DNA from 3 places in the Cohaesibacter gelatinilyticus genome. Region 2 is predicted to be linked to each of the others. Evidence: riboswitches for the same ligand, from Rfam matches in the RefSeq annotation. Region 2 holds a riboswitch; each other region holds the start of a gene.

Region 1 (6,807 bases), on a different contig from region 2:
ATTGTTTGAATATCTCGCTGACGCTGGAGCACTGGGATACCGAAGTGCGCAACGCCTATGCCGTGAATTATGGTAACGGCGTGCTGAAGCGCTTCTTTGGTTATGAAGCCAAGAATAACAAGCCAAGTGGACTGCATGTCTATCCGAAAGCCGCTTTATCCATGGCATATAAAAAACTGGGTTTTGAGAAATCCGGTTCTTACAAGGATGAGGTTGATTTCAAGCTTGACGCTAAGCAGCCTCAAGGATTCGCAGACATACCACTTACGGCCAAGTTTGCGTGATGTTGGAATGAGATCTAAAAAAGGCGGTTTGCGGAGCCGCCTTTTTTTGATCAGGACTGGGCGGAGCGCCAAGGCTGGGTCACCGAAATCCATTCTCTGGTTCTTGCTTCCGGATTGTCATTCAGCAAGATATCGGTAACGACTGCCGCACTGTCTGCACCAGCACGCAAGACATCAGGAGTACGCTCGGGGGTTAAACCACCAATGCCGACCAAAGGCATGTCTCCCAAAGCCTTCTTCCAAACCAGAAGCTTCTCCAATCCCTGCGGTGCCCAGGGCATCTTTTTCAAGATTGTCTGATAGATAGGACCAAGGGCGATATAGTTCGGCTTTGCATCCAAAGCAGCCTTCAACTCCGCCCCGTCATGAGAAGAGAGGCCAAGTTTCAGGTTTGCAGCACGAATAGCGTCGAGATCAGCGTCGGCAAGATCTTCCTGACCCAAATGTAGCCATTCACACTCTTCCTCAATTGCGAGTTGCCAATAATCATTGATCACCAGTTTGCAATCATGCGCGGCACAGATTGCTTTGGCAGCTTTGACTTGAGCACGGATATCGTCGTCAGGTTTGTCCTTGATGCGCAACTGCACCAATTTCACCCCAAGCGGCACCAAACGTTCGACCCAGTTTGCACTGTCGACAATCAGATAGAAGGGGTCGAGTATTTCAACGCTTCGAGATTGATCGCTCATTTTAAACCTCCCCAAATACAGCTTGGCCGATCACTGGAGTTGAAGGAACCGCCATATCCCGTGGCTCAAGCATGCCTGCCAAATAAGCCTGGCGTCCGGCATCAGTTGCCTTGCCAAAGGCTTCTCCCATCAAGGCTGGGTCACCTGCTTTCGCCACAGCCGTGTTCAGCAGCACTGCGTCAAAGCCCAGTTCCATCACTTGTGTTGCATGAGATGGGCGACCAAGACCAGCATCCACAATCATCGGGATTTCAGGAAAATTTCCGCGAATGGCGCGAAGGCCATGAACATTCACAGGCCCCTGTGCCGAGCCAATTGGGGCACACCAAGGCATCAAGACCTTGCAGCCCGCTTCCAGCAAACGTTCGGCCAGAACCAGATCATCGGTCATATAAGGAAAGACTTCAAACCCATCAGCAACCAGTTCTCGTGCTGCTTCCACCAGTGCAAAGATATCAGGCTGTAAGCTGTCGTGATGGCCAATCACTTCCAACTTGATCCAGTTGGTCTTGAACAGATCTCGAGCCATTTTGGCTGTCAGAATGGCTTCTTTGGCAGTATGGCAACCTGCGGTATTGGGCAGAATATGGACGCCAAGATTTTGGATCAGATCCCAAAAGCTGCCACCGCTGCTCTGGCCGTCCGCTCCTTTGGGCAGTTCCCGGCGCAAGGACACCGTAATGATTTCGGAACCTGACCGTTCGACCGCATTTGCCAATATGGCAGGAGAGGGATATTGCGCTGTTCCCAGCAACATACGAGACGAAACGATGCGACCATAGAGCGTGAGTTGATCATTGTTCATGGACATCAATCAGCCTCCCTGCATTGGGCTTAGAATTTCCACGCGCTGCCCTTCTTTCAGAAGAAAAGCGTCTCGATCTTCTGCGGCGACGAGTTCGCCATCAACGGCAGTGGCGAGCCAATCGCCGCTGAACTCCATCTCTTCAAGCAGGGATGAAAGGGTGGTAGCTTCGACCGTCGTGGTCTCGCCATTTACGATCAGTTTCATTGTCTCACCTTTTCGGCTGGTTCAGACAGATAGGATAGGGACGTTACGGGGAAGTCGGCATCTTGAACATTGTCAAGCGCCCAGTTGGCAGCGGCTTCTGCCAATAGCGGGCCCAGGGCATATCCATGACGATAATAGCCGTTGATCGAGAGGGTGCGGTTCTTCTCATCAAAATGCATCTTAGGCAGATTATCAGGAAAGGCAGGACGTACCCCGACCCCGGTTTCGATGATTTCTGCTTCACCAAAAGCAGGAACGACTGCATAGGCGGCGTTGAGAAATTCCATCATGGAGCGCGCTGTGATGGCGCCATCATGTTTGCTTTCAATCATGGTAGCCCCCACCATGAAGTGATGATTATCACGGGGCACGATGTAAAGCGGGATGCGTGGATGTAGAAGGCGCACTGTGCGGGTCAGGCTTACTTCTGGTGCATGCAAAAGCAGCATTTCACCACGCACCCCGCGCCGTTCAGGAAGGGGCGCACTCATCCCTCGGCAATCCAACTCCAAATCACATTGGCCCAACATGGATTGGTCGCAAGAAAAACGGATATCACCGCCTAATTCCTTGACTTTGCTTAAGAGTGTTTCCAACGCTATACGAGGATCCATATGAGCCTCACTTGCATAAAACAGACCTTGGCGGAAAGTGCTGTTCAAATCAGGCTCCAATTCGCGGATCTCTGACTCATCCACCAACTTGTGGCCATTGGTCATGCGAGAGAAGCGCGTCAGATCTGCTTGATCTCGAGGCGGTGCGACAACCAATGTACCGTGATGGCTGACCAGTCCTTCCTCGACCTTGTCCCACCAATCAATGGAACTGACGCCACGGCGCTCAATCACTTCTTCGGCGCTTTCCCGCTCGCAATAAGGGGCCAGCATGCCTCCTGCATACCAGGAGGCGTGCCCTGCGAGCGACGGACGTAATTCGCTGATGAGGATTTTTGCGTCGCGACGGGCAAATGAGAGCGCCGTGCAGAGGCCGGCAATGCCAGCACCACGAATATGAATATCGGGAAGAGGGGATAGATTTATGGCCGGGTGAGACAGGCCAGATGAGGTATTTATATTGGACATGAATTGCCTCGTCTAAAGCTTTCGACAAGGCTCATCCAACGAATGAGAGAATGCCAGGGTTAGATTGAGAAAACTAGTAAACCCATGATGAGTGGGACCCTTGGCAACAGCATCTCCCTCCGCCAGTATGAGCTGGATCAGGTTCTTCGGGTAACTGCGCTGGATCACTCCGCGGCACGACTCTCAGCCCCCTGTCGGGACTCCCCAAGCTGTTGCGGAGACAATGCTGACCAGGATCAGCATTGTCAATGCCAAAGGGCTCGGTCTTGGCTTTTTGGAAAAGTTTTCACATGCAGGGATTGCAAAGCAGGAGCAATAATTTGGCTAGGACCATGCCGCCTAGTTCACTTTCGGCCACTTGGTTGGACCACCTGCGTAGTCGCCGTCGCAATCATCCTTGACCCGCATTTCCTTCAAATTGAAGAAATAGGTGCCGTTCTGGTTCATCAAGGACCAGCGAGAGTAAGAGCCACAATCCCCGAGCCCACGGCCCTTGAAAAAGCTCTCCAGATTTTTGTTCTTGAAATCCCAGCTGATATTCCAGGCATCAGGCATTTCCTGCTTTGCTTGGGCTTTGCCATTCACTCTGAATGGAATCTGTGAGATCAGTTTGGTTGTGTCATTGGGCTCGAAGAACAGACTATATGGCTGGTTATAGGCGCCACCTGTTCCACAAGGCAGACTATAGAGCGTGCCGCCATCGCTCTTTCCTTTTGTTCCAATCTGCATCTTGAAGCCATCGCCAAAGGTCAGGCGCTCCATTTTCGTATCACTAAAGAAGCTACATTCCTTCTCTTCGCCTACAAACCAATTTGTCAATATTGATCGCGGCACTTGATCAAGCCGCGTAATGGACTCAATATTCAGCCGAGGGTTCGGCTTCTTGGTGCCGATGGCGTGAAAGGCATAGGGAGTATCCAGCAGATCCTGGAATTCATCGAGGAACAGCATGGAGGCCACAGTCCCCGCTAGCGAGAACTGGCTATCGATTTGCTCTCCATTCTTACGCAAGACTATCAAAGCCTGACTGCCTTTTTTCAGGTCTTCAATTGCAGAATCGACTACACTTTGCTGACTGACCACATAGTTTGTGGAACCGATTGCAGGATCATCTGGTTGAAGCTCGATATGCAGCAGTTCCTTATCGTCGATGAGGAAGTCGATCTGATCTCCTGCAGAAAATGCATCCTTAGCTTCCAGAACCAGTTCCAGAGGCGCAGAAAGTGGATTGTGGCGACGGATTGATAGCGTCGTGATGCCATTATACGCTTTGGCGGATGTAGAGACAGAGCAAGAGAGCGCTATCGTACACCAGGTCCGACTGTCCTTGAACTCGCGAAAACCGCCCGCATTGGTATTAGCTATGCCGATGAAACTTGCGATGCCAACAGAAGCAAGCAAGGCAAGCTGTCTGGATGCTAACCGGAAGGTTTTGGCTATTGGCCGAAGAGAAAACAGAAACGATTTGGTCATGAAAAGCCCCTTCGAATGTGAATGCCTATCCTGAAAATATGCATCATCTTCCGTCATGGACAGCTAACAGTCAAAAGGTTTGAGCCTTCAACGCTCAAATGGACCTTGTGGAAACCGCTCATATCACAGCAAGTCGCAAAACCAATGAAAAACCTGACCTTGATGAGTGATGATAGGCGGTCAACCTTGCCAATACCGGTTTGCGTCTTGCTGCATGAATATTTTCTCGCAGGAATGAGGAGAGAGAATGAAGGGAATGTGTAGGCCTGGGATTTCTCAGATAGTCGTGAAAATGCCCGCTCAATTGACTATGGCGGGCATTCGCGCGCATCGAAAAGCGCTGATGATTAGCGGGCCGAAAATTGAGCTAACTAGCCCAAGAGAGCGGCTTGTTCTTTTTTTCCAAATCCAACGGTAACGGTTTCGCCATCATCAAATACCGGGCGCTTGATCAATGTCGGATTGGCAAGCATCAATGCCTTTGCTTTCTCCATATTTGGATCGGCTTTTTCTTCGTCGGACAGAGCGCGCCAGGACGTTGAGCGGCGATTGAGCAGAAGTTCCCATCCGGCAGCTTCCAGCCAGCGATCAAGATCAGTCTCACTCAGTCCATCTACACGAAAGTCAACAAACTGATGTGCCTTACCTGTACCTTCAAATGCCTTGAGTGCCTTGCGACAGGTATCGCAGGTTTTGATGCCGTGAATTTTCATAAGCAGAATCCTGATAGAAATTGGGTGTTAGTTATCCTGAGACGAACGATAAGGCTTGAGTACCAATATGGATTGAATGATGGCCTGCTGTAACCCTTCATCAGGGCTTGCTGATACAGCATCGAGTGCGCTTTCAACATCCTTCTTCAGAATGCCGATGGTATTGTCCGGCTCAAATCCACAAACCGCAAACTCGATATCATGGAAATGGCTGCCCAGCCATGTCTGACCGGAGCTGTCATGCATCAGAGAGAGTAGCTTGTCATGATCGACTTCAAGCTCATCTGCCCAATCCAGAACTTGGCGCACGGCAACGGTGGAAGTCGCTGCAATGAAGTTGTTGAGCACCTTGGCGGTCATGCCAGCTCCGTAGTCTCCCATTCGATGAAGTTTGCTGCCCATGGTTTGGAAAAGTGGCGTTAGAGCGTCCAGCGTTTCATCCTCTCCGCCGAGCATGAAGGAAAGACGTGCTTCTTCTGCCGCAATCACTGCACCAGACATGGGAGCGTCGATCAGGGTTACGCTTTTCGGCACTCTCTCTCGCAGGCCTTTGATATATTTGGGTGAGAGGGTGGAGCAAATGATCAGAATTTTAGGTAGTTGGTCTTGAGACAGCAGAGCTTGTTCATCGAAGAGTAGGGCATCGGTTTCTGTGATATCGCGCACGATGCTCAAGACTACATCACTGTGCGCGGCGAGGCTGTTGATATCTTCGATCATGCTGGGCGCAAATTCACCAAACTCACTGTTTGGACGAATATCGAAGCCTTTCACATCAAAACCACCAGCCTTGATAGCTTTGGCCATGGGAAGGCCCATACGACCACATCCTGCAACACCAATCTTCAATTGCTTCTGCACATCTTCCTCCCGCATGATGAACTGGTGTGAAGCTGGCATAGCCAAGATCAGAGGGCAAGATGGATCTTCTATCGCTTCACAAGTGAGGCGAAAAAAGAAAAGGGAGAGTGAATGTCGCGATATTCTCCCTTTATGATGTGATGTTACTTGTTGATGCCAGAGTAAGCTTGATTGCCCCAAACTTGCTTCACGCGTGCGTCGCGGCCGCAAGAATAGCGGTAATATTTATAGCGAACCGGATTTTTCTGGTAATAATCCTGATGATAATCCTCAGCAGCAAAGAATGGCCCCGCTTGGGCAATCTCTGTACGGATTGGAGCGGATAAGGCTTTGCTGGTTTCCAGCTTGGCCTTGGACGCTTTGGCCAATTTTGCCTGCTCGTCATTTAGCGCATAGACTGCCGTAGAATAGCTATGGCCACGGTCGCAGAATTGTCCACCGCCATCGGTTGGATCAACGGAGCGCCAGAAAATGTCGAGCAACTTGTCATAGCTGATCTTGGATGGATCATATTTGATTTTCAGAACCTCACGATGGCGCGCAGCTACATGGTTCTTGTAGGTGACATTCTCGGTGGTCTGGCCACCGGAATAACCTGAAATGGTCTCCACCACACCGGGAACATGGTCGAAATCGCTCTCGATACACCAGAAACACCCACCGGCAAAAATGGCGGTTTCGGTGCCGGCT
Region 2 (6,807 bases):
CCGGGTATGGCAAAGGCAATCTGACCTTCCAGATACATATGATCCTGTCCACCAACCACCATCTTGCCTTGCAGTCGATTGGGAGCAGATTGTAGCGCTGGTTGAACATCGCCCCGTTCCAGCTTTAACGGTGCAGAGACATAGGGGTATCCCGCCTCTTGTGCCTCGGAAATGCTAAGGGCTGGCTTTTTAGCCCGTAGCTCCAGTTTAGCCAGTTTTGCTGCCCGGCGCGCCTGATCACGTGTTTTGGCAACGACTGCAAAAAGCGGTTGCCCCCAGAACTCAACCCGATCCGTTGCAAAGACAGGTTCATCATTCAATCCCGTTGGGCTGATATTGTTATGGCCGGGAATATCAGCTGCTGACAGCACGCCCACGACACCCGGTGCAGCACGGATGGCTGAGAGGTCCAGATTGACGATCTTACCGCAAGCCTGTTCTGCCAGTCCCAGATAGGCGTGCAAGGTACCAACAGGCTCTGGAATATCATCGGCATAGTTAGCTGAACCGGTGGCATGTTTGGCAGCACTATCGTGTGGGATGGCCTGATGGGTGATCCCTTTCAATCCCTTGGTCATTGCGCTGCCTCCAGTCCAGTAAAGCCATTGGCTTTTTCCAGATAGAAGCGACGGAACAAATTTTGCGCGACTTTCATGCGATAGGCACTACTCGCTCTCATATCACTGAGCGGGGTGAACTCTTCTTCCAGTATCTGAGCCGCCTTGATCATGCTTTCTTCAGAGAATGGCTGACCAATCAAAGTCTTTTCTGCGGCCTGTGCCCGTTTTGGCGTTGCTGCCATGCCACCGAACGCTATCCGCGCCGAACGGATGATGCCATTTTCAATCACCAGATTGAAACCCACGGCGACGCTGGAGATATCTTCATCCCGTCGCTTGGAGATCTTGTAGGCAGCAACCTCATTATTGGCTGCCATGAGCGGGATATGAATCGAATGCAGATATTCACCCGGTTGGCGGTCCTGCTTGCCATAGGCAAGAAAGAAATCCTCCAATGGCAATTGGCGACTTCCCTCGACAGATTTGAGGCAGATCTCCGCCCCGAGCGCTATCAGAATGGGGGGCATGTCACCAATCGGTGAGCCGTTTGCGATATTACCGCCGATTGTTCCCATGGAACGCACCTGCCAGCCACCAATACGCAACAGATATGGTTCAATCATTGGAAAGGCTTTGATCAGGTCTGGCATGGCATCACTATAGCTCACACCCGATCCGATGGTGAGGCTATCACCCTTGTACTTAATGGTCTTGAGTGCCTTAAGATTACCTATATGGATAAGGGCTGGTATCGAACTCAGAAACTTTGTCACCCACAGCCCTGCATCTGTTGCTCCGGCAATCAAAGTGGCATCGGGATGCTCTGCATAAAAATTAGCCAGATCCTCCTCGTTCGCGGGGATAAAGATTTGCTCTGGTCCACTATCCCCCTGCTTTTGCAAAAGAACGGATTGATCATGTTTCAGCTTTGAGAGCGCTTCTTTCACCATCGCTCGTTCATCCAGCAACGGATCAGATCTTGGCCAGTCCTGATCGTAACAAACGGCTTGCGCAGCTCTGATGATTGGCTCATAGCCCGTGCAACGGCAGAGATTTCCCTGCAATGCGTGTTCAATCTGCTCACGGCTTGGTTTTGCTGTTCTCATCCAGAGGGCATAGAGCGCCATGATGATACCGGGCGTACAGAAGCCGCACTGACTCCCATGATGCTCAATCATGGCCTTCTGGATTGGATGAAGAGTTCCCTCGGCCCCTTTGAGATGTTCAATTGTCACGACATGACAGCCATCGAGGCTGGAGAGAAAACGAATGCAACCATTGACCGGTTCATAGATCAATTCATCATCTACCAGCCTCCCCACCAGCACGGTGCAGGCTCCACAATCCCCTTCCGCGCAGCCTTCCTTGGCTCCGGTCAGGCGCTGATTGAGGCGCAAGAAATCCAGCAACATATCGCCAGTACCGACTTCATTGAGGGTAATGGTTTGATCATTCAGCAGAAATTGAATGCAGTGACGCATAGTGGGCAACGGAACAGACTCCGGTCATGATGGTCCTAAGATCCAGCCTACTCGCCCCCTATTCCCACGAAAATGCAGAGCAATTTTCAAGACTTTCAATATTTTCTATAAAATCACTTGCCACACCCCCTCTATGATGGTCAGCTAGCGAGTAACACGCGCAGGCTGTGCCTTTCAGTCTGGGACTGCAAACCAATTGCCGGACGGAGAAACATCATGCCCTATATCGACTCGCTCAAAGTGTTTGTGCGTGTGGTGGAATTGGGCAGCATCACCTCTGGCGGCAGAGATTTGCGGCTCACCCCCGCCGTCGCTTCCAATCGCATCAAAGAGCTGGAAAGCCGATTGGGGGTTCGCCTCTTCAACCGCACCACCCGCAAGCTGACACCAACGGAAGTTGGCCGGGTTTTCTATAAGGAGGCGGTCAAGGTTCTGGACACCCTGGAAGAAGCGGAAGCCATAGTGGCTGGTTTTTCTGATCACCCCAAAGGTGTCATTGCGGTAGCCGCACCCTTTGGGGTCGGACGGCGTGTCATTGCCCCTTTGATCCCGCAATTTTGTGAGCAATATCCTGACATTGAAATTAGATTGCGGCTCTCAGATCGGCAAGTCGATATCCTGCATGAAGGGCTGGATGTCTCTTTCTTTGTCGGCGAGCTTTTGGATTCCAATCTCAAGCAACGCAAAATCATGGATTGCGAGCGGGTCCTGGCTGCATCGCCGGCTTATCTTGAAACGCGTGGCACACCCAACACGCCGCTCGATCTGGTAGAAGACCAGCATAATTGCCTGATGCTACGCTATCCGCGTTCTCCGGAGTATTTCTGGATGGTTGAAGGACAGGATGGCCCGATCAAGCTCGAAGTCTCTGGCCAATATGACAGCGATGATGGCGATGTTCTGACCGAGTGGGCCTTGGATGGGCACGGCATTGTCAACAAACCACGCTTTGACATCGCCAACCATCTTGCGAGCGGAACTCTGGTTCCCATTCTGGAAGAAACTCCGCCCATGCCTTCGAGCTTTGCCTGCCTCTATCCACACCGCAAACTGCTAGATCCAAAGATTCGGTTGTTTGTCGACTATATGGCTGATGAGAGCAAAAAGCAGGTTATGTCTGTTACGTCCTAGGACGTAGGCTCATAAATGCGGTGCATTTGGTAGAGGTAAGTTTTTTCGATCGCAAGGAGTAAGGATGCAGGCAATGTGTTGCATTTTCAAATCCTTGCGACGTAGTGATCGGAAAAAATCGCCCTATCCTTTGGACGACAAAATGGTCAAGCTCTGGCGTCGGCAAAGAGCTTGAATGGGCATCCAGCCCATCCTTCACTCTTTTTCTAGCCATATCAAACCATTTTGACGCCAAATACAGCTCATTTATGAGCCTACGTCCTAAGCCCTTTCGGGAAAGGCATATGGCGATTGACATTTTTATAGAGCAGATATCGAAACGGCCCCGGTCCTGACGCGTAGCACGCTTGCGGGCAAAAGGCGCGAAGCCACATATAGTCACCAGCTTCAACCTCAACCCAATCCTGATTGAGCAAATAGACTGCTTTCCCTTGCAACACGAAGAGACCATGCTCCATGACATGGGTCTCAGCAAACGGGATCACGCCGCCAGGTTGGAAGGTGACAATATTGACGTGCATATCGTGACGCATGTCATCTCCTTCGACAAAGCGCGTTGTCGCCCAAACACCATTGCAATCCGGCATCAGATCCGGAGTTATGTCCTTCTCATTGGCGGTGAAGGCAGATGGAATATCGATGCCCTCTACCACTTCATAATATTTTCTGATCCAGTGAAAGACTGCCCTGCCCTTGCTCCTGTTCCAAAGCTGCCAATCAGCATCTGATGGTAGATAAGCATAGCCGCCTTCGCCAAGCTTTTTGACCTCACCCAACAAGGTCAGCTCAACCTCACCCTCGACGACAAACAGCACATGTTCAATACCCTGTTCGGTCTCAGGTCTAGCACTTCCGCCGCTAGGTGATAGCTCGGTCAGGTAATGAGAGAAGCTTTCCGAGAAGCCTGATAAGGGACGTGACAGAACCCAACTTCTGCTGCCTTCCCAGAAGGGCAGATTTGAAGTGACAATGTCGCTCATCACCCCTTTGGGAATGACACAATAGGCGTCAGTAAAGACGGCTCGACCACTTGTCAGTTGACTTTGAGGAGGCAGGCCTCCGACCGGAGAATGATAGGATTTGTTGCTCATAGGGTCTTTCAAAATTGCAAAACGGAGCGCTCTTCTATCCGACTCATCAAAGCAAATTTGCGCTTGGCGGTCACTGCTTTCAGTCATGAAGGACTGCCTTGGAAAAATTGAAAATCAAAAATTCACCACTGCCCGACTTTGATGACACACAGCTTTTCTTGAGTTGTTTCAAGGACAAGCCATGCCTCGATCAGATGAGCTGAGAATCACTTAACATGATTCAAAATCCGATTCTAAACTAGCCTATAACATACTGATTAATATAAATAATTATACCCTCTTAAAGTAACATCCGCACTTTAACTCCTTAAAGTGGTTCAAGTTCAGAAAAAGATTCAAAGAAAAATTAAATACAGATCTGAATTTAATATAAAAACTTTTTTGCGTGACAAATTTTGCATTTTGTGATTAGTCAAAAGCTCAAGACAGGGGCGTCCGTTAAGTCGGGCTGAGAAGAACCCTTATCACCTGATCCAGATCATACTGGCGTAGGGAGTCGCGTCGGATAGTCTCAAAGCTTGTGTTGGGATTTATCCAGCCACTCCCTCCCAAGGGAGTGTTCATATGAGCGACGTTTCCTCCAAAAAATTGCATGCCGATATTCAGGCCTGTTTTGCTTCCATGCGTGCGACCAATCCATTGGTTCATTGCATCACCAATTATGTGGCCATGAATATCTCAGCCAATGTGCTGCTGGCTGCTGGTGCCTCACCTGCCATGGTACATAGCCCGGAAGAGAGTGGTGAGTTCGCAGCTATCGCATCTTCCCTCACCGTCAATATAGGCACTCTGTCTCCTCACTGGATCGAGGGAATGAAGAATGCAGCCAATGCTGCCAATGAAGCTGGCAAGCCGTGGGTCTTGGATCCCGTTGCTCATTTTGCGACGTCTCTTCGACGCGAGGCAGCAGCTGACTTGATGGCATTGAAGCCAACCATTGTCCGTGGCAATGCATCCGAGATCATGGCGCTGGCAGGTGAAGCCAGCTCCGGCCAAGGTGTCGATGCCGGTGATGAAGTTGCCGCTGCTGAAGGTGCTGCTCGTGCCCTTGCCAAACAACATGACTGTGTAGTCGCCGTGACCGGTGAAATTGACTTTGTTTGTGATGCCAATCGAGAGGCGCGTATTGCAGGCGGCTCCGCCCTGATGTCACAGATCACTGCGATGGGCTGCTCACTGACGACATTGGTGGGGGCATTTGCAGCAGTGGAGAAGGATGCGTTCCTTGCCACTGCTGCATCCCTTGCCCTGTTTGCTGAAGCAGGCACATGGACTGCTCAAACAGCCAAAGGGCCCGGTTCCTTTGCCTGGCAGTTTCTGGATCAACTGACCGCTCTCCAGCCAGAAGATATTTCTGCTGATCGGGTTGTTGCATGAGACAGATGATCGATCTTTCGCTCTATCTGGTTCTCGACCCCGACCTTTGTGAGCCTTTGGGTATGGTGGAGACCACCCGGCGAGCCGTTGCTGGGGGGATCACCGCCGTGCAACTACGCCATAAGACAGCGACTACAGAAGAGTTCATCGCCATTGGAAAGGAGCTGAAAGAAGTGCTGAAGGGCACCGAAGTCGCTCTGGTGATCAACGACAATGTAGAAGCTGCCCATGCCCTGCAAGCAGATGTCTTGCATATTGGTCAAGGGGATATGCCGGTTGAGGAAGCGCGTAAGCTGATTGGGCCGGAGATGATTTTGGGCCTATCCGTCGAGAGGCTCGATCTGGTCAAACAGGTCGATGCAAGTCAGGTTGATTATATCGGTATTGGACCTGTCTTTGCGACCCCAACCAAACCAGATCATAAACCTGCCATTGGCTTTGATGGATTGGCTGAGATTGCAGTTGCCAGCCCCGTACCGACGGTGGCGATTGGTGGCCTGAAAGCAGAGCATGTTGCGCAGATACTTGAGGCGGGCGCTGATGGCCTTGCAATTGTCTCAGCCATTTGCGGCCAGAAAGATGTAACCTCCGCAACCGAAGAATTTTCCAAATTGATCAAGGAGGCACGATCATGATTGCCACCGCTCTTTCCATTGCCGGTTCTGATCCCTCTGGTGGTGCTGGCATTCAGGCTGATTTGAAAGCCTTTTCAGCGCGTGGTGTCTATGGCATGACCGCATTGACGGCATTGACCGCGCAGAACACACAAGGGGTCAGCGGTGTTCATCTGGTGCCCCCATCATTTGTGGCCGATCAGATTGCCTCCATTTTTGACGACATCCGCGTCGATGCTGTCAAAATCGGTATGATTGCCAATGCTGATATTGCTGCAGCGGTTGCGGACGCCTTACACTCCCACAAGGATGTTCCGATTGTGCTGGATCCGGTGATGATTGCCAAAGGTGGTCATCCATTGCTGGAACCTGAAGCCATGGAGATGGTTCGTACGCGCTTGTTGCCATTGGCACACATGCTGACCCCTAACCTTCCAGAAGCCGCTGCTCTGCTTGGTCAGACCGAAGCCAAAACGCGTGATGAAATGCTTGCCCAAGGCAAGGCACTTCTTGCTCTCGGACCCAAAGCCATTCTTATGAAGGGTGGTCATCT
Region 3 (6,807 bases), on a different contig from region 2:
GGTCACGAAAATGGAAGGGATCGTCCCAAGAGAATTGTGGTTTGGCGCACATGGCTTTTCCTTAGAGCGGTTTGGCAAGGCGTGCGCGACAAGTCCGAATAGCACGCATGCGTCTCAATCATGTATCCATCAGACAGATAGGTGACTCCGATGGTTCTTAACGGCACAATATCCATCCAGCAGGACAAAGAGAAACGAATAAATTTCAGGGGTGCATGCGTTTTGGTTATGTTAAATTGGCAAGAATTGACTGTTTTGTGCCAGTATAGCTGACGTGTGATGCATTTGTGTCATATTGGTGGATAGACTGTCGCATAGATTGAGGAGTGTCAGCATCAGTCCTGATGCTTGTTCAATTTGTTGATTTCCTTTTTGGCGCTGATGGCCTCGCGCATGATCCAGGTGCGGAAAACCTGCAAATTGGGATTGGCACGTTTGGACTGCGGATAGACAAAATAATAGTCGCCATTGGAACGGGTCAGGTGGCTATCCAGCGCAACCAGATCACCCGATGCAATTTCTTCTTCAACCAGAAATCGTGGCAGCAGTGCGACACCCATCTTGGAGGCCGCAGCGCGAATGACCATATGAAAATGCTCGAACCGTGGGCCAACATGGGGGTTAGGATGATGATGCCCGGTGACATTGAACCAATGGCTCCACAGATTGGGGCGCGAGGTTGCTTGCAGCAGAGGCTGCTCCAGTAGCAGTTGTTCAAGCCCGATTTCATCCCTGCGCCTTAGAAGATCCGGGTGAGCAAGTGGCACGATATATTCGGGCATCAAGGGGTCGGTCAGGGCTCCTGGCCAGGCACCTTCACCAAAATGAAAAGCGGCATCGATATCCTCACCCATGAACTCGAACTGCTCAATCTTGGTGACGATATGAATGAGAACTTCTGGGTGTGCTGCGGTAAATTTGGTCAGACGTGGAACCAGCCAGCGCGCACCGAATGTGGGCAGGCATGCAATAGTGAGTTCGCCACCTTGCCCGCGATAAGCCAATAATTCCAGTGTCGCGGTTTCGATATCCTGTAATTTGGTGCGGATCTTGTGGGCATAGACCTCTCCAGCTTCGGTCAGAACAAGGCCATGGCCGGTGCGTTCAAACAAACGCAGTCCCAGCAGATCTTCCATTGCTCGCATCTGGCGCGAGATGGCGCTTTGAGTCACTCCCAGTTCGCTGGCTGCTTTGGTGAAGCTGAGATGGCGAGCGGCGGCTTCAAAAGCACGCAGTGCACTAAGTGAGGGAAGATATTTCAGCATGGATCATGTGCTTTTGTTATGATGCATTGGAGATTTTGTTATTGATCGACAGCGTAAAGAATGATTTTTCGTATGAAAAGAGGGAAAATCACCAAAGAACCAAAATTTTAAGGCATGCAGGGCATGTATATTGATCATGACAAAGGTCAGCTAAATTAATTTCACATTTATAAAAATAGCTTGTTTGACCCTGATCAGTTGCAAATGCCTTTTCTGTCATTAAATTGATTAGAAACGGGGGCGACATATTTGCGTTGCAAGCGTTTGCCCTTTATATAAAGACTAGACCATTCAAATCAGCACAGGACCAAGTGGCTTGCGTAATGCAGGCAGGATTTGAATTCGTATAGGGAAGTTTTGAACCATGAGACTGACGCAACAGGCAAACTATTCTGTCCGCATCTTGATGTATTGCGCAGCAAAGCGCGAAGAGTTCGCCAAAGTGAGCGAGATCGCTCGCGTATATGATATCTCCGAATATCATCTGTTCAAGATTTTGCCTATTCTGGTTTCCAATGGCTTCATTACCACCCATCGTGGACGCAATGGTGGTTTGAAACTGGCGAAAGAACCTAAGGACATCACCTTGGGTGAGATTATTCGTGCAGCCGAGGAAAATTTCCATTTGGCTGATTGCTTTGATGAAGGCAGCTACGATTGTCCGTTGCTCTCCATGTGTGATTTCAACCATGCACTCAATGATGCTCTGGAAGCTTTTTTGAAAGCGCTGGATAAATATACGCTCGCTGACCTGACGCAAAAAGAAGGCGATATGCGCAATTTGCTGCATATTGAAGATCCCAAGGCTTCTGCCAAGCCTGTCTTAAACTAGAAAAACCACGCCAGGTTGCGCTTGTGCGCAATTAAGCAATTTAGGGTTTGGTTTTTGACCGCGCCCAACCGATTGGCTATGCTGTTTCAATTCAAGTTTATGAGTTGTTACAGAATAAGGTCTGTGTTTCCAGACCGGTCTGATTGGTTGGTAGGCGAGACATGCAATTGCAGAATCGCATTTTTGGATTTCTTGATAAAATTGAGAATGAAAGTCAGGTCGATGGCGTTCTTGAGGCGTTGAAAGGCATATCCAATGACTTCGGATATACTGGCTTTATCATGTGCGGCATTCCCGATACTGGTGAGAACCTTGAAGAATTGATCTTGTTGCAAGGCTGGTCCGAGGATTGGAATGTGCGCTATCTTGATCAGTCTTTCATTGATTTCGATCCGGTCGTGGAACGGGTGCGAACATCTCATCTTCCATTTGAATGGAGTGAAGTCGGTGGCCCCAAGGTCCGACTCTCCAAACAAGCGCGCCAGGTGATGGATGAAGCAGCATCCATTGGCATGCCGGACGGGTTTTGTGTGCCGGTTTATCGACCCGGTGCCTTTCAGGCGGCTCTGTCCTTTGGTGGAGATGGCGTAGAGCTGAGTCCCGATGACAAGCATGCTCTGCATCTAGTCGGTATTTATGCCCATAACCGGGTAAGAGACATGCTTCGAAGCAGTCCTGACAAGCCAAAGAAAAAGCTGACACCGCGTGAATGTGAATGTCTGAAATGGACATCGGTCGGCAAAACGTCGTGGGAAATTTCCCAGATCCTGAACATCTCCCAATATACAGCAGACTGGTATTTGGCGTCAGCCGCCAAGAAACTGGGGGCGGTCAATCGCACGCAAGCCGTGGCGGAGGCTCTTCGTCAGGGTTTGATCAGTTAATTCCCAAAATTACCAACTATTGCAAACGTCTGACGGAGCGCAATCTTGGATTTGACAGCTGCGTCATTTTGTTCCATGTTTCGCGCATTCACCAGGGGGGTTCCGGTAAGGAGCTGAGAGTCTGCTAGCTATGTCCGTTGGACAAGCACCGCAGTGACCCTATGAACCTGATCCAGTTCATACTGGCGTAGGGACGGTGCAGCGATACAGGACCTATCCATCCGGATTTTCTGATTTTGCTTTTATTATGTCAGACCAAACGATCTTGTTTCAGTAAGAGGCGAGTCTGATCATAAAGAAACATCTTCAGTTTCCTCTCTCCGCAATGCGGGCGCTTTATCTTCTCCGCTTGATGCTGGATCTCCAATACGCGAAATGCGCAAGGAGTTCCTATGTCTGCAAATGGCCAAACAAATGGCAAGCAACCATCCAATCAACATACAACCCCGAGTGTGACAACCGGTCCATTGCCGGGTTCGTCCAAGATCTATCAGCCCAGCTTGCTCTATCCGGGCTTGAAGGTTGCGATGCGTGAAATTGCTGTTCATCCAACAGCGGGTGAGCCGCCGGTGCGGGTTTACGATCCATCCGGACCTTATACAGATCCGAACGAGCCAATTGATATTCAGAAAGGCCTGAAGCGCATTCGTGCTGGCTGGGCGGAAGCACGTGGTGACGTGGAGAGCTATGTCGGTCGTGATGTGAAACCGGAAGATAATGGTTTTGCAAAGGGAGATCGTCTCGTGCCGGAATTTCCGGTCAAGCATCAGCCATTGCGCGCCAAGGATGGCAAGGCGATCACGCAAATTGCTTATGCGCGCGCCGGTATCATCACCCCGGAAATGGAATATGTGGCCATTCGCGAAAATCTGGGGCGCGAGGTGCTAGCCGGGAACGTGGAACGCGACGGAGAAGCCTTCGGTGCCTCCATTCCGGATCACGTCACGGCAGAATTTGTTCGTGATGAGATTGCCCGTGGGCGTGCCATCATTCCAAACAATGTCAATCACCCCGAATGTGAGCCGATGATCATTGGCCGAAATTTTCTGGTCAAGATCAATGCTAACATCGGCAACTCAGCCGTGACCTCTTCCATGGCAGAAGAAGTCGACAAGATGGTTTGGGCCACCCGTTGGGGGGCTGATACGGTGATGGACCTCTCGACCGGTCGAAATATCCATAATATCCGCGAATGGATCGTCCGGAACTCTCCAGTGCCGATTGGCACCGTGCCGCTTTATCAGGCATTGGAAAAGGTCAATGGCATTGCCGAGGATCTGAGCTGGGGAGTGTTCCGTGACACGCTGATCGAACAAGCCGAACAGGGCGTTGACTATTTCACCATCCATGCGGGTATAAGACTGCACCATGTTCCCCTGACAGTGGATCGGGTGACCGGCATTGTTTCCCGTGGCGGTTCCATCATGGCCAAATGGTGCCTGCATCATCACAAGGAAAGCTTCCTGTATGAGCATTTCGCCGATATCTGCGACATCATGCGAGCCTATGACGTCTCCTTCTCACTTGGCGATGGATTGCGCCCAGGCTCGATTGCTGATGCCAATGATGCGGCGCAGTTTGCTGAGCTGGAAACCTTGGGTGAGCTGACCAAAATCGCTTGGGAAAAGGATTGTCAGGTCATCATTGAAGGACCAGGCCATGTGCCGATGCACAAGATCAAGGAGAATATGGAGAAGCAACTGAAAGAGTGCGATGAGGCTCCTTTCTATACGCTTGGGCCACTCACCACCGACATTGCGCCGGGTTATGATCACATCACCTCCGGCATTGGTGCCGCCATGATTGGTTGGTTTGGTACTTCAATGCTGTGCTATGTGACGCCCAAGGAGCATCTTGGTTTGCCAAACCGGGATGATGTGAAAACCGGCGTGATCACCTATAAGATTGCCGCTCATGCCGCAGATCTAGCCAAGGGCCATCCGGCGGCGAAATTGCGCGATGATGCCATGTCCCGGGCGCGGTTTGAATTCCGCTGGGAAGATCAGTTCAATCTGGGTTTGGATCCGGAAACCGCGCGATCTTTCCATGATGAAACCTTGCCGGCTGCAGCTCACAAAGTGGCGCATTTCTGCTCCATGTGTGGACCGAAATTCTGCTCCATGCGCATCTCTCATGACATCCGTGCTGAAGCTCAGAAAGAGGGCTTGGCAGCAATGGCGGAGAAGTTCCGTGAGGGGGGAGAGCTGTATCTGCCACTGGAAAATCAGCAAGTGGACTCCACTATCACTGGCTCTTCAATAGATTCCTGATGGAATAATTCATGAAATAGATCAGGGGTTTAAGCCTCTGATCCATTCCGAAGACGATTGCATGCCGGTTTTGACACTGGTGATTTCGACACCCTGAAATCTCAGGGCTGCTCAATATTTTGATGGTTTGATATACTGATAAAGTAGTCGGAATGAGCCTTAGGTTCTGTTCCATCGTGCCCAGACGAGGCTTGGACCATGCCAATTGTTATCGATGAAAGCAATGTAGCGGATCATTCAGATTTGTTGCGATCCTGCTTTGCATTCCGTCGAAGCAATGCCGATGAGTTTATTTTGAAATCCGAACCAGCACTGCAGTTTCGCGAAGTAACCGAAAGCGGACAAGACGGTGCCGTTCGTGATATCCAGATTGGGCAAGCCAGACAGGATTGTTTCGACGGTCAGGGTGTTGCGCATTTTGTTGCAAAGAACGGCGACGATATCATGGCTTATTGTCGTCTCGTTCCCACCACAGGCAATCATCCTGGAGCGACCATATATCCACAAGTTTTCGGCATTGAAGCTTATCCATCTGGTCCGGGAATTGGCGAGCTGTCGCCTATCATTTTGTTAAATGATGAGGCGAGCCACCATAGGCAAATGGAATTGTGTCAGTCTATGGTTGGCGAGATGATAGCTTATTGCAAGGCACGTCGAATCTGGGGGTTGATCTTCACAGTGGAAGCGTCATGGCTGACATGGTTACTAAGTTGCGGCTACGAGATCGTGCCTCTTGGTCTGCCATGTCAGGTTCAGGGCAAGGTGATGGTGCCTTTGCGCATGCGAGTTGGGTAGAGTTCCAATCTGATCTCGCCGCCAAAATCAAAACTCGGCGACAAGAGTTTTCTTGAACTGATGTAGGAACCAAGATGGTTCTTATTTTGCGGTCCAGCCGCCATCAATGCTCATGGTGGTGCCGGTGATGGCGGAGGCTGCATCACTTGCAAGATACATCGCCAATTGTGCCACCTGCTCCACTGTCACGAATTCCTTGGTAGGCTGTGCAGCCAGCAATACATCGCGTTTGACTTGTTCTTCCGTCAGGCCACGAGCTTTCATGGTGTCCGGGATCTGACGCTCGACCAATGGGGTCCAGACATAGCCAGGTGCAATGGCATTGACGGTGATGCCCTGCTCAGCAACTTCCAGGGCGACTGTCTTGGTGAGACCAGCAATGCCATGCTTGGCAGCGACATAAGCAGACTTGTAGGGAGAAGCAACAAGCGCGTGGGCCGATGCGGTATTGATCACCCGACCCCAGCCTTTTTTCTTCATACCCGGTAGAGCCGCACGGATGGTATGGAAGGAAGAGGAAAGATTGATTGCGATGATGGCATCCCATTTGTCGACCGGGAATTCATCAACGGGAGACACGTGCTGGATGCCCGCATTATTGACAACGATATCGACGGCCCCAAATGTCTCGACAGCTTCATCCACCATGGTGGCAATCTCGTCCGGGTTGAGCATGTTGGCACCGTTATAAATGGCTTTCACGCCAAAGTCGCTTTCTATGGTAGCACGGTTCTGTTCTATCTCACTGGCATCGCCAAAAC

The links. A riboswitch is a leader RNA that binds a small molecule or an ion and turns the genes downstream of it on or off. The one in region 2 is predicted to bind thiamine pyrophosphate.
Region 1: another riboswitch for thiamine pyrophosphate. It lies ahead of CRO57_RS23775 (FAD-dependent oxidoreductase); the one in region 2 lies ahead of thiM (hydroxyethylthiazole kinase).
Region 3: another riboswitch for thiamine pyrophosphate. It lies ahead of thiC (phosphomethylpyrimidine synthase ThiC); the one in region 2 lies ahead of thiM (hydroxyethylthiazole kinase).

What each region holds. Positions count from the first base shown of each region.
Region 1 covers NZ_OBEL01000010.1:71,102-77,908, forward strand. The annotation lists gene CRO57_RS23755 (hypothetical protein) at 1-284, shown strand, start outside; gene CRO57_RS23760 (thiamine phosphate synthase) at 335-976, opposite strand; gene CRO57_RS23765 (thiazole synthase) at 978-1,781, opposite strand; gene thiS (sulfur carrier protein ThiS) at 1,791-1,988, opposite strand; gene CRO57_RS23775 (FAD-dependent oxidoreductase) at 1,985-3,070, opposite strand; TPP riboswitch at 3,169-3,287, opposite strand; gene CRO57_RS23780 (DUF1176 domain-containing protein) at 3,410-4,543, opposite strand; gene CRO57_RS23785 (arsenate reductase) at 4,915-5,256, opposite strand; gene CRO57_RS23790 (NAD(P)-dependent oxidoreductase) at 5,284-6,117, opposite strand; gene msrA (peptide-methionine (S)-S-oxide reductase MsrA) at 6,261-6,807, opposite strand, start outside.
Region 2 covers NZ_OBEL01000001.1:558,793-565,599, reverse strand. The annotation lists gene xdhB (xanthine dehydrogenase molybdopterin binding subunit) at 1-578, opposite strand, end outside; gene xdhA (xanthine dehydrogenase small subunit) at 575-2,041, opposite strand; gene CRO57_RS02490 (LysR family transcriptional regulator) at 2,258-3,172, shown strand; gene CRO57_RS02485 (bifunctional allantoicase/(S)-ureidoglycine aminohydrolase) at 3,427-4,263, opposite strand; TPP riboswitch at 4,681-4,775, shown strand; gene thiM (hydroxyethylthiazole kinase) at 4,828-5,640, shown strand; gene thiE (thiamine phosphate synthase) at 5,637-6,275, shown strand; gene thiD (bifunctional hydroxymethylpyrimidine kinase/phosphomethylpyrimidine kinase) at 6,272-6,807, shown strand, end outside.
Region 3 covers NZ_OBEL01000005.1:342,730-349,536, forward strand. The annotation lists gene CRO57_RS19220 (acyl-CoA dehydrogenase) at 1-52, opposite strand, end outside; gene gcvA (transcriptional regulator GcvA) at 336-1,265, opposite strand; gene CRO57_RS19230 (Rrf2 family transcriptional regulator) at 1,630-2,097, shown strand; gene CRO57_RS19235 (autoinducer binding domain-containing protein) at 2,259-2,981, shown strand; TPP riboswitch at 3,065-3,193, shown strand; gene thiC (phosphomethylpyrimidine synthase ThiC) at 3,374-5,251, shown strand; gene CRO57_RS19245 (hypothetical protein) at 5,450-6,046, shown strand; gene CRO57_RS19250 (3-hydroxybutyrate dehydrogenase) at 6,128-6,807, opposite strand, start outside.